2 regions of the Streptomyces sp. NPDC044044 genome follow, and region 2 is predicted to be linked to the other one. Evidence: riboswitches for the same ligand, from Rfam matches in the RefSeq annotation. Region 2 holds a riboswitch; the other holds the start of a gene.

Region 1 (6,999 bases), on a different contig from region 2:
GCCCTGGTCGTCACGGCCTTCGCGGTGCCCGCCACGTCGGGCCGCGCCGCGCTCGCCCTGCCCGTCTTCCTCGCCCTCGCCAAGGTCCTCGCCGACCGCAGGCGCCTGGTGGTGATGCTCGCCCTGCTGTTTCCGACCGTCATCCTGCTCTCCGCGGTCGCGACCCTGATCGGCGCGGGCGCGCACCTGATCACGGTGTCCGTGCTGTGGGAGGCCACCGGGGAGCGCATCGGCTTCACGCAGTGGATGCTGCTCGGGCTGCCGCTCGCCATCGCCTCGTCCCATCTGGCGGCGGAGGCGGTCCTGTTGACGACGACACGGCGGGCCGACCGCAAGGGCCCGGTCCACATCACCGTCGAGCAGCTCCAGGAGCACAGCGAGCAGCCGGTGACCGGAGCCTGGGAGCCCGCCGAGACCCGCTGCGCCCTCCTGCTCGCCACGGTCGTCGCCCTCTGGTGCAGCGAACCGCTCCACCAAGTGCCGCCCGCCGTCGTCGCGTTGATCGGCGCGGTCGTCGCCTCGTCCCCCGCCCTTGGCACCGTACGCCTGAAGGACGCGCTGAAGACGGTGCCGTGGTCGCTGCTGCTCTTCATGGCCGCGACCATGGCGATGGGTGTCGCGCTCGCCGAGTCGGGGGCGGCGAAGTGGCTGGTGGGCGGGGTTCCGCTGGATGTGCCGCCCTGGCTCTTCCTGACCGTCGTCGTGGCGGTCAGCACGGCCGCGCACCTGCTCCTGCAGTCCCGCTCGGCCCGCTCGTCCGTCCTGGTCCCGCTGGTGGTCGCGGCGGCCGTCGGCGCGGGCGTCAATCCGGTCGCCGCCGCCCTGGCCTCCACCGCGGCCGCCGGCTTCTGCCACACCCTGCCCGCGTCCGCGAAGCCCGTCACGCTCTTCGCCGACATCCCCGGCACCCCCACCTACGCCCCGCGCGACCTGCTGCGCCTCTCCGCGGTCCTTGCTCCGCTGACCGCCGCGCTCGTCCTGCTCTTCGCCGTCGCGCTCTGGCCGCTGCTCGGCGTGCCCATCCGTTGACCCCACCCTTGAATCCACTCTGGAGACCGCCATGCTGACCCGTTTCGCCATCGCCCCCAGCGGCTTCAAGGAGTCCCTGTCCGCGCCGTCCGCGGCCGAGGCCATCGCCGAGGGAGTACGCCGTGTCGTCCCGCACGCCGAGACGGACCTGATTCCCCTGGTGGACGGCGGCGAGGGCACCGCGCGCGCCCTGGCCACCACCGGCGGCGGCCGCCTGGTCGCGCTGCCCGCCACCGGTCCCGTCGGCCAGCGGATCGGCACGCACTTCGCGCTGCTCCCCTCCGGCACCGCCGTCGTGGAGATGGCCGCGGTCGCCGGGCTCTCGCTGGTCCCGCGCGATCTGCGCGACCCGGGCGCCACGACGACGTACGGCGTCGGCGAGCTGATCGGCGCCGCACTCGACGCGGGCGCCCGCCGCATCCTGGTGGGCTGCGGCGACTCCGGCACGTCGGACGGGGGCGCGGGTGCTCTGCAGGCGCTCGGCGCCCGGCTCCTGGACGCGGACGGCTGGGAACTGCCGCGCGGGGGACGGGAGTTGAGCCGCCTGAGCCGCATCGACCCCTCGGGGCTCGACCCCCGCCTCAAGGACACCGAGATCCGCGTCGCCTGCAACCCCTTCAACGTCCTGACCGGCGAGCGCGGCGTGGCCCGCGTCTTCGGCCCCCAGAAGGGCGCGACCCCCACGCAGGTCGAACAGCTCGCGGCGGCCCTCGAACACTGGGCGCACATCCTGACCCGCGACCTGCACGTCACGACGGACCTCTCCCAAGGCCCCGGAACGGGTGCGTCCGGCGGCCTGGGCGCAGGCCTCGCGGCACTGGGCGCCCAGCTCCTGCCCCGCTTCGACGTCCTGCTCGACCACCTGGACCTGGACGCACGCCTGGCCCGCGCCGACCTCGTCGTCACCGCAGAGGGTGCCCTGGACCACCAGACGCCACGCGGCAAGATCCCCGCCGAAGTGGCCCGGCGCGCCAAGCGGTTCGGCCGCCCGGTCCTCGTCCTCGCGGGCACGATCGGCCAGGGCGCGCACCACGTACGGGCCGAGGGCGTGGACGCCTACAGCGCGATCCTGCCCGCGCCGGTCTCGCTCACCGAGGCGCTCGGCCGGGGCGGCGAGTTCCTCACCGACGCGACCGAGCGGGCCCTGCGGATGATCCTGCTGGGGTCACGCCTGAAGGGACGGCCCAGGGCTCAGGCTGCCGTGGTGTCCGGCACGCAACGCCCGTCCTCCGTGCGGTAGTTCCAGCGCGCACCGTCCGCCACGAGCTCCTTGACGGCGCGCACGAAACGGTCCACGTGCTCGTCCGGGGTGCCCGCGCCGAAGCTCACGCGGATCGCGTTCAGCGACTTCTCGCCGGGCGCGGCCTCGGGGGCGCCGCACTCGCCCTGGGTCTGCGGGTCGCTGCCGAGCAGGGTGCGCACCAGCGGGTGGGCGCAGAAGAGACCGTCGCGTACGCCGATGCCGTACTCGGCGGAGAGCGCGGCGGCGAAGTGCGAGCTGTTCCAGCCCTCGACGACGAAGGAGATGACGCCGACGCGCGGCGCGTCGTCGCCGAAGAGCGAGAGCACCTTCACGGCGGGCACGTCGGCGAGGCCCTCGCGCACCTTCGCGATGAGGTGGCGCTCACGGGCGACGAGCTCGTCGAAGCCCGCCTCGGTCAGGGCCTTGCAGGCGGAGGCGATCGAGTACACGCCGATGACGTTCGGCGATCCGGCCTCGTGCCGCGCGGCGGTGTCGTGCCACTCGACGTCGACGCCGCCGTCGCTGCGCCGCGCGACCTTCCGCGAGGCGCCGCCGCCCGCGAGGTACGGCTCGGCCGCCTGCAGCCAGTCGGAACGGCCCGCGAGGACGCCCGAGCCGAAGGGCGCGTACAGCTTGTGACCGGAGAAGGCGACCCAGTCGACGTCCAACTCCTCGATGGAGACCGGGTGGTGGGGCGCGAGCTGCGCGGCGTCCAGGACGATGCGGGCGCCGTGCGCGTGGGCGGCGGCGGCCAGCTCCTTGACCGGCCACAGCTCACCGGTGACGTTCGAGGCGCCGGTCACGCAGACCAGGGCGGGCCCGTAGGGGTCGCGGTCGGCGAGGGCGCGCTCCAGGGTGGCGACGGCCTGGTCGGCGGTGCGCGGCGCGTTCAGGTACGTCACGCGGGCGTCGCGCCACGGCAGGAGCGAGGCGTGGTGCTCGGTCTCGAAGACGAAGACCTGGCAGTCGGCCGGGAGGGCCGCGGCGAGGAGGCCCAGCGAGTCGGTGGTCGAGCGCGTGAAGACGACCTGGTCGTCCTCGCGGCAGCCGAGGAACTCGGCGACGGTGACGCGGCTGTTCTCGAAGAGGTCGGTGGAGAGCTGCGAGAGGTACCCGGCACCGCGGTGCACGCTGCCGTAGTACGGCGCGTACGCGGCCACGTCGTCCCACACCCGCTGCAGCGCGGGGGCGCTCGCCGCGTAGTCGAGCGCCGCGTAGGTCACCTCGCCGCCGGTGACGAGCGGCACGGTGACGTCACGGCCGAGCACCGGCAGCGGCGCGGCACAGCAGGGGTCGGCGGAGGCGGCGGAGGCGGCAGCGGCATCGGTGGTGGTGGTGGCGACAGAGCGTGCGGACATGGCGAACTCCCGTGGGAAGGCAGGCGAGTTCACTGCGAGGGCGCCGTCACGGCGCTGCAGTGATGAAGAGAAAAGGGGGTGCGGAAAAGGGGCCGGAAAGCCCTATCGCATTCGCTTGCTCACGAGACTGCTCCCTTGAGGACCAGGACCCCAGGGTTCGCAGGGGTCCGCGCTTGCCATGGACCTTGCTGTCCACGGCCTGGTCTTCACCCGGGGCACCCCGCCACGGACGGAGGGTTGCCGGACAGCGAGCCGGGGCCTAATCGCTGTCACTCATGACCTGCGCAGCATCTTGCCACACGATCTTCCCGGTGCCCACCGCAGTCCGGGATCCGGACTGCGGTGTGCGCCACATTCACCTGTTGCTGGCCGACACCCAGCGCTCCAGGGCCTTCTTCGCGGCCCCGGAGTCGATCGAATCGGCCGCCTGCGCGATGCCCCCGCGGATCTGCTCCACGAGGCTCCCCTCGCCCGGCGAGAGGGCCACCAGGGCCGCCGCCGAGTTGAGCAGCACGGCGTCCCGCACGGGCCCGGTCTCGCCGTCCAGGAGGCGCAGCGCCACCTCGGCGTTGTACGACGCGTCGGCGCCCCGCAGCGCCTCCACGGGGACGAGGTCGATGCCGACGTCGCGCGGGTCGAAGGACTCCTCGCGCACGGCGCCGTCCCGCACCACCCAGACCCGGGAGGTCGACGTGGTCGTCAGCTCGTCGAGGCCGTCGTCACCGCGGAAGACGAGGGAGGAGTGCCCGCGCTCGGCGAAGACGCCTGCCACGATCGGCGCCATCCGCGCGTCGGCGACGCCGACGGCCTGGGAGCGCACCCGGGCCGGGTTGGTGAGCGGACCCAGGAGGTTGAACACGGTCCTGATCCCCAGCTGGCTGCGCGCACCGCCCGCGTACCGCAGCGCCGGGTGGAACTTCACCGCGAAGCAGAAGGTGATCCCCGCCTCCTCCGCGACCTCGACGACCCGCCGCGGGGTGAGCTCGAGGTTCACGCCGAGCTTCTCGAGCACGTCGGAGGCGCCGCTGGCCGACGACGCGGCGCGATTGCCGTGCTTGACGACCTTCGCGCCCGCGCCTGCGATGACGATCGCGGACATCGTGGAGATGTTGACGGTCTTGGCACCGTCACCGCCCGTGCCGACGATGTCGACGGTCCGCCCCGGCACCTCGATCACATTGGCGTGCTCGTACATGGTGCGCACGAGACCGGAGATCTCCTCCACGGTCTCGCCCTTGGCCCGCAGCGCCACGACGAAGCCGGCGATCTGCGCGTCGGTGGCCTCGCCCCGCATGATGCGGTCCATCGCCCAGGCCGTGTCGTCGGCGCTCTGGTCGTTCCCGTCGAGCAGGCCGTTCAGCACACCCGGCCAGGAACGGGCCGCCGCGGTATTGCCTCCTGCGGGGGTCACAGCGCTCATAGCCGCTCCTGGGTTCGTCAGCGTAGGAAGAAAGCATCCCGGCACATGGGGACGGGACCACCTTATCCAGCCCGGGGGACGGCAAAGAGCCCCGTCCATGCACTGGATGCAGGGACGGGGCTCTCGCCGTGGCGACCTTGGGTCAGAACGTCGGAGCGTTCGGAGGATCAGTGGTGGCCGTGGCCGCTCGTGATCTCCTTGTACTCCTCGGTGGTGGGCTTGGGGATCTGGTTGTCATCCCCGTAGTAGCCCTTGCTGAGCTTGGCCCGGAGCTTCTGCGAACCGGTCACCTTGCGCTCGACGCCGTTCTCGTCGACCGAGGGGCCGATCTCGACCGGCGCGTACTGCTCGTGCGCGGTGAGCGTGTGCAGCTGCTCCTGGTTGAGCGGCTCGTGGACCTCGATGAACTCACCGTGCGGCAGGCGCTTGATGATGCCCGACTCGCGGCCGTGCAGGACCTTCTCCTTGTCGCGCCGCTGCAGACCCAGGCAGATCCGCTTGGTGGCGATGAAGGCGAGGACCGGTGCCACGAAGAAGGCGATGCGCACGAACCAGGTGATCGAGTTGATCGACAGGTGGAAGTGCGTGGCCCAGAGGTCGTTTCCACCGCCGACGAGGAGCACGAAGTACCAGGTGATCCACGCGACGCCGAAGGCCGTACGGGTCGGGACGTTGCGCGGGCGGTCCAGGATGTGGTGCTCGCGCTTGTCGCCGGTGACCCAGGACTCGATGAACGGATAGACCGCGATCGCGACCAGGACCAGCGGGAAGATGACCAGCGGGATGAACACGCCAAGGACGAGCGTGTGACCCCAGGCGTTGATCTCCCAGCCCGGCATGACACGGATCAGACCCTCGGAGAAGCCCATGTACCAGTCGGGCTGGGCTCCGGTGGAGACCTGGTCGGGACGGTAGGGACCGAGCGCCCAGATCGGGTTGATCGTGGCGATCGCCGAGATGGCCGCGATCACGCCGAAGACCAGGAAGAAGAACCCTCCGGCCTTCGCCATGTAGACCGGCAGCAGCGGCATGCCGACGACGTTCTTGTTCGTCTTCCCGGGGCCCGCGAACTGCGTGTGCTTGTGGTAGAAGACCAGGATCAGGTGCGCCACCACGAGGCCGAGCATGATGCCCGGCAGCAGCAGGATGTGCACCGAGTAGAACCGGGCCACGAAGTCGCCGCCGGGGAACTCCCCGCCGAACAGGAACATCGACAGGTACGTGCCCACGATCGGCACGGACAGGACGGCGCCCTGCATGAAGCGCACACCGGTACCGGAGAGCAGGTCGTCAGGGAGCGAGTAGCCGGTGAAGCCGGTGAACATGCCCAGGACGAACAGCAGGAACCCGAAGACCCAGTTGACCTCGCGGGGCTTGCGGAAGGCACCCGTGAAGAAGACGCGCATCATGTGCACGAACATCGCCGCGAGGAAGATCAGCGCCGCCCAGTGGTGGATCTGCCGGATCAGCAGACCACCGCGCACATCGAAGCTGATGTGCATGGTCGAGTTGAACGCCTCGGACATCAGCTGGCCCTGCAGCGGGATGTAGCTGCCGTGGTACTCCACCTCGTTCATCGACGGGTGGAAGAACAGGGTCAGGTACACACCCGTGAGGATGATGATGATGAAGCTGTAGAGGCAGATCTCACCGAGCATGAAGGACCAGTGGTCCGGGAAGATCTTGCGCATGTTGGCCTTGGCCAGGGAGTAGATCCCCAGGCGGCCGTCTGCCCAGTCGGCGACCCGCTCACCGGCGGGCGCCTCCTTCTTGCGCGTATCAGTCGTCGTAGTGCTCATCCGCGCTCCCAGAATGCAGGACCGACGGGCTCAGCGAAGTCGCCGAGCGCCTCGAGGTAGCCCTCTTCGTTCACGGCGATGCGCAGCTGCGGCAGCGCGTGACCGGCCGGGCCGAAGATCACTCGGGCACCGTCGGAGAGGTCGAAGGTG
Region 2 (6,999 bases):
GCTCGAGCAGGGCGCCCGAGACGGCCTCGACGGCCTTCTCGATGCCACGCTTGAGGGCCATCGGGTTGGCACCGGCGGCTACGTTGCGCAGGCCCTCGCGGACCAGCGCCTGCGCCAGGACGGTCGCGGTCGTCGTGCCGTCACCGGCGACGTCGTCCGTCTTCTTCGCGACCTCCTTGACCAGCTCGGCGCCGATCTTCTCGTACGGGTCCTCGAGCTCGATCTCCTTGGCGATGGAAACACCATCGTTGGTGATCGTGGGGGCACCCCACTTCTTCTCGAGGACGACGTTGCGACCCTTGGGGCCCAGGGTCACCTTGACGGCGTCGGCGAGCTGGTTCATGCCGCGCTCGAGGCCGCGCCGTGCCTCCTCGTCGAACGCGATGATCTTGGCCATGTGAAGTGGTCCTCCCGGACAGGGGTGGCATGCTCCGGATCGCGCCAGTGCCCGCGACGGACGGCCTGCAAACCGTGTGGTTCCTTGCCCCACCCGGCCTGCGGGCCTCACCGACCCGATCCAAGTTCTGTCACTCTCACTGGGAGAGTGCTAAGCCCAATGATTAGCACTCGACCCCTACGAGTGCAAGCGCCTCTTACGGATCCCAGACGTACGAGGGGTGCCTGCCCCGATGACGTTTGAGGGGCGCGCGCCCCGTGACGCACGAGGGGCCCGTACCCCTGTCGGGATACGGGCCCCTCGTCACTCGCTAAGTCGCTGGCCGATCGCGCCGAGATCAAACGGCGAGCTTGACCATGTCCGCCTGCGGACCCTTCTGGCCCTGCGAGATCTCGAACTCAACTCGCTGACCTTCTTCAAGGGTGCGGTAGCCGTCCATCTGAATCGCGCTGTAGTGGACGAAAACATCCGCACCACCGTCGACCGCGATGAAGCCGTACCCCTTCTCCGCGTTGAACCACTTGACGGTGCCCTGAGCCATGCCTAACTCCCCTATTACTGGCCCTTGCACGGACCCGCACTTCGCGGACCCGGGTCAGACCTCACCCCCCCAATGGGTTGTGGAGGCGTGCGCCGGAACGCGTCGACCGCGGCTGAATGTATCTGTCCAACTGCCCTCTGCAACAGGTCAATCGGACGAGAATTCTGGGCACGCCTGATCGGAAATATGCGGAGGATTTACCGGAGTTCAGGGCAAGTCGGGCCAGACAAATGCCACGAGAAGGGCAAATGGGCAGTGCACTTTGGCTACTTCTTGTCGCCCTCGGGGCGACTTCGTATATGCGCTCGGCACAAACGGGGAAGCTCGCTTCCCAACTGTACCGCGCTCAACCACATGGAATTGCCCCCTCCACTTCTCTCGCGGAGGGGGCAATGAAGATTACGCAGGGTGTTTCTTTAAAGGATCAACCACCGGCGACGGCGGGAATGATCGAGACCCCCGCGCCGTCCGGCGTCGCCGTCTGAAGGCCCTGCTCGAACCGGACGTCGTCGTCGTTCACGTACACGTTCACGAAGCGCCGCAGCTTGCCCTGGTCGTCCAGGACACGGGCCGCGATACCGGCGTGCTTGGCCTCCAGGTCGGCGATGACCTCGGAGAGGGTCGCCCCCTCGGCGGCGACCTCGGACTGACCGCCGGTGTAGGTGCGAAGAATGGTGGGGATGCGGACCTTGACGCTCATGAATTCACCTCGGTAGTTCAGGAGGGGCGCCCGTCTGGGGCGCCCCTTCAGGGGCGCGGGGAACTGCGCGACCAGCCACAGCCGGCTCGCAGTCAAGCGAACAGGCTCAGCCTGCAAGCCCTGCGGCGCGGAACGCGTCAAGGCTGGGCCGGATGGTAGCGGTGGCCTGCGAAGTCTCAGCGACAGCGTCAAGCGTCTTGAGGCCGTCACCGGTGTTCAGGACCACCGTGGTCAGCGAGGGGTCGATGAGCCCCGCCTCGATCAGCTTCTTCGTGACGCCCACGGTCACACCACCGGCGGTCTCCGCGAAGATCCCCTCGGTCCTGGCGAGCAGCTTGATCGCGTCGACGACCTGCTCGTCGTTCACGTCCTCCACCGCACCGCCCGTGCGACGCGCGATGTCCAGGACGTACGGCCCGTCGGCGGGGTTGCCGATGGCCAGCGACTTGGCGATGGTGTCCGGCTTCTGCGGGCGTACGACGTCGTGCCCGGCCTTGAAGGCGGTCGACACCGGGGAGCAGCCCTCGGCCTGGGCACCGAAGATCTTGTAGGGCTTGTCCTCGACGAGGCCGAGCGCGATGAGCTCCTTGAGCCCCTTGTCGATCTTCGTGAGCTGCGAGCCCGAGGCGATCGGGATGACCAGCTGGTCGGGAAGGACCCACCCCAGCTGCTCGCAGATCTCGTACGCGAGGGTCTTGGAGCCCTCGCCGTAGTACGGCCGCAGGTTGACGTTCACGAAGCCCCAGCCCTCGCCCAGCGGGTCGCCGATGAGCTCGGAGCAGAAGCGGTTCACGTCGTCGTAGTTGCCCTCGATGCCGACGAGCTCGCCGCCGTAGACCGCGGCCATGACGACCTTGCCCTGCTCCAGGTCGTGCGGGATGAACACGCAGGAGCGGAAGCCGGCGCGGGCTGCGGCGGCGCCCACGGCACCGGCAAGGTTGCCGGTGGAGGAGCAGGAGAGGGTGGTGAAGCCGAACGCGCGCGCCGCCTCGATGGCCTGCGCGACGACACGGTCCTTGAAGGAGTGCGTCGGGTTGCCGGAGTCGTCCTTGACGAACAACTTGCCCTGTGCGACGCCGAGTTCACGCGCGAGGTTGTCCGCCTTGACGAGCTTGGTCCAGCCGGGGTTGATGTTCGGCTTGGACGCCACGTCCGCAGGGACGGGCAGCAGGGGCGCGTAGCGCCAGATGTTGTCGGGGCCGGACTCGATCTGCTTCCGGAGCGCCTCGGGGTCACCGGTCGGCAGGTCGTACGCCACTTCGAGCGGGCCGAAACAGGCCTCGCAGGCGAAGATCGGGCCGAGGGCGTACAGCTCGCCGCACTCGCGGCAGGAAAGGCCCGATGCGGGGCCGAGGTCCACAGAACCCGTGGTGGAGGGGGTGTTTTCGTTCGTTGCGACAGTCTGCGCAGCCATGGAGGCGAGGCCCTTTCTCCTCATCTTCCCCGTGACGCATCTCGTCACGAGACGGAATTGGCACCTTCCCCACCGAGACCTCGCGTGCGCGGTCGGCGGGATGGTTGCCGGGGCTTCAACGGGCCGTATCCCTCTGCCCCTCTGGATGAGCGGTATGGCGCCGGGGCTTCAGGGGCCCAGGGCATTTGTTACGCGTCGACCCCCGACATGCGATGGTCATCCGCGTTGTTCAAGACTGTAACCGACGGCCTGGACCCTTGAGATAGTCGTCCGAACCGCGAGATGGATCACATGTAGGCCACACACAGGAGGAGCAACCCGTGCTGGAAGAGGCCGAGCGCTGGCTGACCAGGCGTTCCTGGTCCGTTGCCGACCGTCCGCTCAGCGCACTCGTCGCCGCCAAACGGGCGTCGGGAGCCTCGGTGAGTGTCGTCCTGCCCGCGCTCGACGAGGAGGAGACGGTCGGGGAGATCGTCGCCGAGATCCGCCGCGAGCTGGTCGAGAAGGCCTGCCTGGTGGACGAGCTCGTGGTGATCGACTCCGGGTCCCGGGACCGCACGGCCGAGGTCGCGCGCGATGCGGGCGCGCGGGTCGTGCACAGGGACGGGATCCTGCCGCGCATCCCGGCCGTGCCCGGCAAGGGCGAGGTCCTGTGGCGCTCACTCCTGGTGACCGGCGGTGACATCGTCGCGTTCGTCGACGCGGACCTCAGGGAGTTCTCGGCGGACTTCGTCACCGGCATCGTCGGCCCGCTCCTGACCGAGCCCGACGTGGACTTCGTGAAGGCGATGTACGACCGCCCGCTGGCCGGAACCGCAGGTCAGGGAGGCCGGGTCACCGAGCTGATGGCGCGCCCGCTGCTGAACATGCACTGGCCCCAACTGGCCGGGTTCGTACAGCCGCTGGGCGGCGAGTACGCGGCACGCAGGTCCCTCCTGGAGCGGCTGCCGTTCCCCGTCGGTTACGGAGTGGAGCTGGGCCTGCTCGTCGACGCGCTGCACACGGTGGGCCTGGACGCGCTCGCGCAGGTCGACGTCGGCGTGCGCAAGCACCGTCACCAGGACGGGCAGGCGCTCGGCCGGATGGCGGCGGCGATCTACCGGACGGCGCAGCTGCGGCTGGCGCGCGGCCATCTCGTACGCCCCGAGCTCACGCAGTTCGAGCGGGGCGAGGACGGGTTCGAGCCGCGTACCCATTCGGTGGACACCGAGGAGCGGCCGCCGATGGCCGACATCGCGGAGTACACGGCTCGCCGCGTGGCGTAACAGCCCAAAGCCGGGCGTTTTGTCTACATTTCCCATTTATGTGGGTCAGACAGGTAATGGGAAGCGCGCGACGCATCGGCGGTGTGGCCATGGCCACGGCCGGACTCGCGGCAGGGGCGCTCGGCGCCGTGGCCGCACCCGCCGCCGCGGATGTGATCGAGCCCTTCGCCAAGCGCTACGACGAATCGCTGTACGGCGACTTCAGGACCATCGGCAACACGGTCATGGGCTGCCCGACAACGCCCGCGGACATGGCGGCGCGCTGCGCCACCGCCGCGGACGGCGAGGGCCGCGACAACAACAACACCTTCGTCATGCAGCGGATCAACGCCGCGGGCATGGACCCCGACCACGGATCGAGCACCGGCCAGGTCGCGATCCCGCCCGGCGCGAAGGTCGCGTACGCACGCCTCTTCTACGGCGGCAACGACGGAACGTACAAGGGCCCCAGCGGCGCCCAGCTCAAGCGCTGCGACATCTCGGGCGCCGACGTGCAGCCCTCCCCCGGCGACCCGCTGGACGCGGTGCCCGCCGTCGGCGTGAACGGCGGACCTCCCTCGAAGGTCACCCCGGCGAACCTGGTCAAGGACCCGGCGTCGACCAACGGCCCGCACTACTACACCGGCGAGGCCGACGTCACGGGCCTCTTCAGCGGCGTCACCGGCACCGGAGACCCCGTCCCGGTCGCGGTCGGCGACATCTGGGCGCCCACCGGCAAGGGCTGCGTCGCGGGCTGGTCCCTCACGGTCGTCTACAAGTACGACGGCCCCAACGACGACCACGCCCCCGACCGCCGCAACGTCTACGTCTACGGCGGCCACGTCCTGCAGCGCTCCACGTCGCCCGCCACCAGCGTCACGGTCGACGGCTTCTACCGCACGGACGGCAAGCCGCGCGCCAGCGTCACCGCGTACGAAGGCGACTGGAACACCCCCGGCGACCGCTTCCAGGTCGGCGGCCAGAACATGACCGAGCAGCACACGGGCAACACCAACAACTTCTTCATCAGCGAGGACGACGGTGCCCTCGACCCGAAGATGACCAACAACCTCTCCATCGACGCCAAGGAGTTCGACGTCACGGGCAGCGGGACCCGCGCCCCGGCCGCCGAGCCGATCCCGGTCGGCGCGACCTCCACGACGCTGAGCTTCTCCACGAAGGGCGACACGTACGTCCCCTCGGCGTTCGCGCTCTCCGTCCCGGTCCCCGACCTGGAGGTGACGAAGACGGCGAGCCCCAAGACGATCAAGCCGGGCGGCACCCTGACCTACACGGTCAAGGCGAAGAACATCAGCAAGCTCGACTACCCGAACGCCAAGTTCAGCGACGACCTGACGGACAACCTCGACGACGCGACGTACAACGACGACGCGAAGGCGAGCACCGGCGACGTCTCGTACACCAAACCGAAGATCAGCTACACCGGCGACATCCCGGCCGGTGAGACCGCGACGGTGACGTACTCGGTCAAGATCAAGGACCCGGTCAGCGGCGACGGCAAGCTGCTCAACAACGTCGACGTCGAGACCCCGCGCTCCAACTGCGACGCGGGCAGCACCGACCCCAAGTGCGGTGCCGCGCCGGTCATCGAGCGGAAGCAGCCGCCGGTCAAGATCACCAACGTGCCCGCACGGCGGACCGCGCCGGTGTGCAGCAGCGTCAAGAACACCATCACCATCAAGAACCCCTCGGGCAGCACGCGCACCGGAGCCACCGCGTCCTGGCAGGTGACGCCCGGCTCGAAGCCCGTCGCGAGCAGCGGCAAGGTCACCAAGCAGGGTTCGAAGTACGTCTGGAAGGGTGACGTCCGCCCGCACGGCAAGGTCACCGTCACCCAGAAGCTGAAGGTCTCCTGCACGGCGGGCCAGGTCAGGGTGGTCACCGTGACGGCGCCCGGCAGCAACTGCCCCGCATCCGTCCGGGGCGGCGACGACCCGTGCACCTCGGCGATCCTCGCCCAGCGGGTGCAGGCACGTCCGGCGCCGCAGGAGCCCCAGGAGCCGCAGAACGGCCCCGTGGGAAGCGCGGACGCCCAGCCTCAGCTGGCCGACACCGGCAGCGACTCGGGCACGATGCTGTACGCGGGTCTCGCGATCGCCCTGTGCGCACTGGGCGCGCTGGCGGTGGCGGCGGCGAGGAGCAGGCGGGACCAGGACTAGCCGCAGGTCTCTGAATTCGCCGAATGCGCCGAATGTATACGGCCGGGCCCGCCACGGGTCCGGCCGTACGTTTGAGCGCTTCCGGGAAGGGCTAGGTTCGGCACATGGTCTCCGAGCACGCTGCCGCCCAGGTCCTCGTCGCGTCCAACCGCGGCCCCGTCACCTACGCCCTGGAGGAGAACGGGGAACTGACGGCCAAGCGGGGCGGCGGAGGACTCGTCTCCGGGCTGAGCGCGATCGGGGACTCCGACGGTTCCGACCCTGCTGCCCTCTGGGTCTGCGCGGCGCTGGGTGACGGCGACCGGGAGGCCGTGCGGCGCGGGGTGGGCGAGCCCGGGGTCCGGATGCTCGACATCGACGCGGGCTCGCACGAGGGGGTGCACGCCGACGCGTACAACGGCATCGCGAACTCGGTGCTGTGGTTCGTCCACCACATGCTCTACCAGACGCCGCTCGAACCGGCCTTCGGACCGGAGTTCCGGGCCCAGTGGGCGTCGTACGAGACCTACAACCGGGCCTTCGC

The links. Region 2 has a riboswitch for S-adenosylmethionine ahead of thrC (threonine synthase). Riboswitches for the same ligand answer to the same signal wherever they lie in the genome.
Region 1: it holds a riboswitch for S-adenosylmethionine, as region 2 does, so the genes downstream of both, AC07AG_RS35715 (aminotransferase class V-fold PLP-dependent enzyme) here and thrC (threonine synthase) in region 2, are expected to answer to the same signal.

What each region holds. Positions count from the first base shown of each region.
Region 1 covers NZ_JBWKFG010000010.1:458,547-465,545, forward strand. Annotated here, with positions in the region: gene AC07AG_RS35705 (SLC13 family permease) at 1-1,029, shown strand, start outside; gene AC07AG_RS35710 (glycerate kinase family protein) at 1,061-2,269, shown strand; gene AC07AG_RS35715 (aminotransferase class V-fold PLP-dependent enzyme) at 2,221-3,630, opposite strand; SAM riboswitch class IV at 3,795-3,911, opposite strand; gene trpD (anthranilate phosphoribosyltransferase) at 3,986-5,050, opposite strand; gene qcrB (cytochrome bc1 complex cytochrome b subunit) at 5,218-6,849, opposite strand; gene qcrA (cytochrome bc1 complex Rieske iron-sulfur subunit) at 6,846-6,999, opposite strand, start outside.
Region 2 covers NZ_JBWKFG010000005.1:142,390-149,388, reverse strand. Annotated here, with positions in the region: gene groL (chaperonin GroEL) at 1-397, opposite strand, end outside; gene AC07AG_RS20300 (cold-shock protein) at 735-938, opposite strand; gene AC07AG_RS20295 (MoaD/ThiS family protein) at 1,363-1,638, opposite strand; gene thrC (threonine synthase) at 1,745-3,052, opposite strand; SAM riboswitch class I at 3,070-3,204, opposite strand; gene AC07AG_RS20285 (glucosyl-3-phosphoglycerate synthase) at 3,373-4,317, shown strand; gene AC07AG_RS20280 (DUF7927 domain-containing protein) at 4,407-6,476, shown strand; gene AC07AG_RS20275 (alpha,alpha-trehalose-phosphate synthase (UDP-forming)) at 6,581-6,999, shown strand, end outside.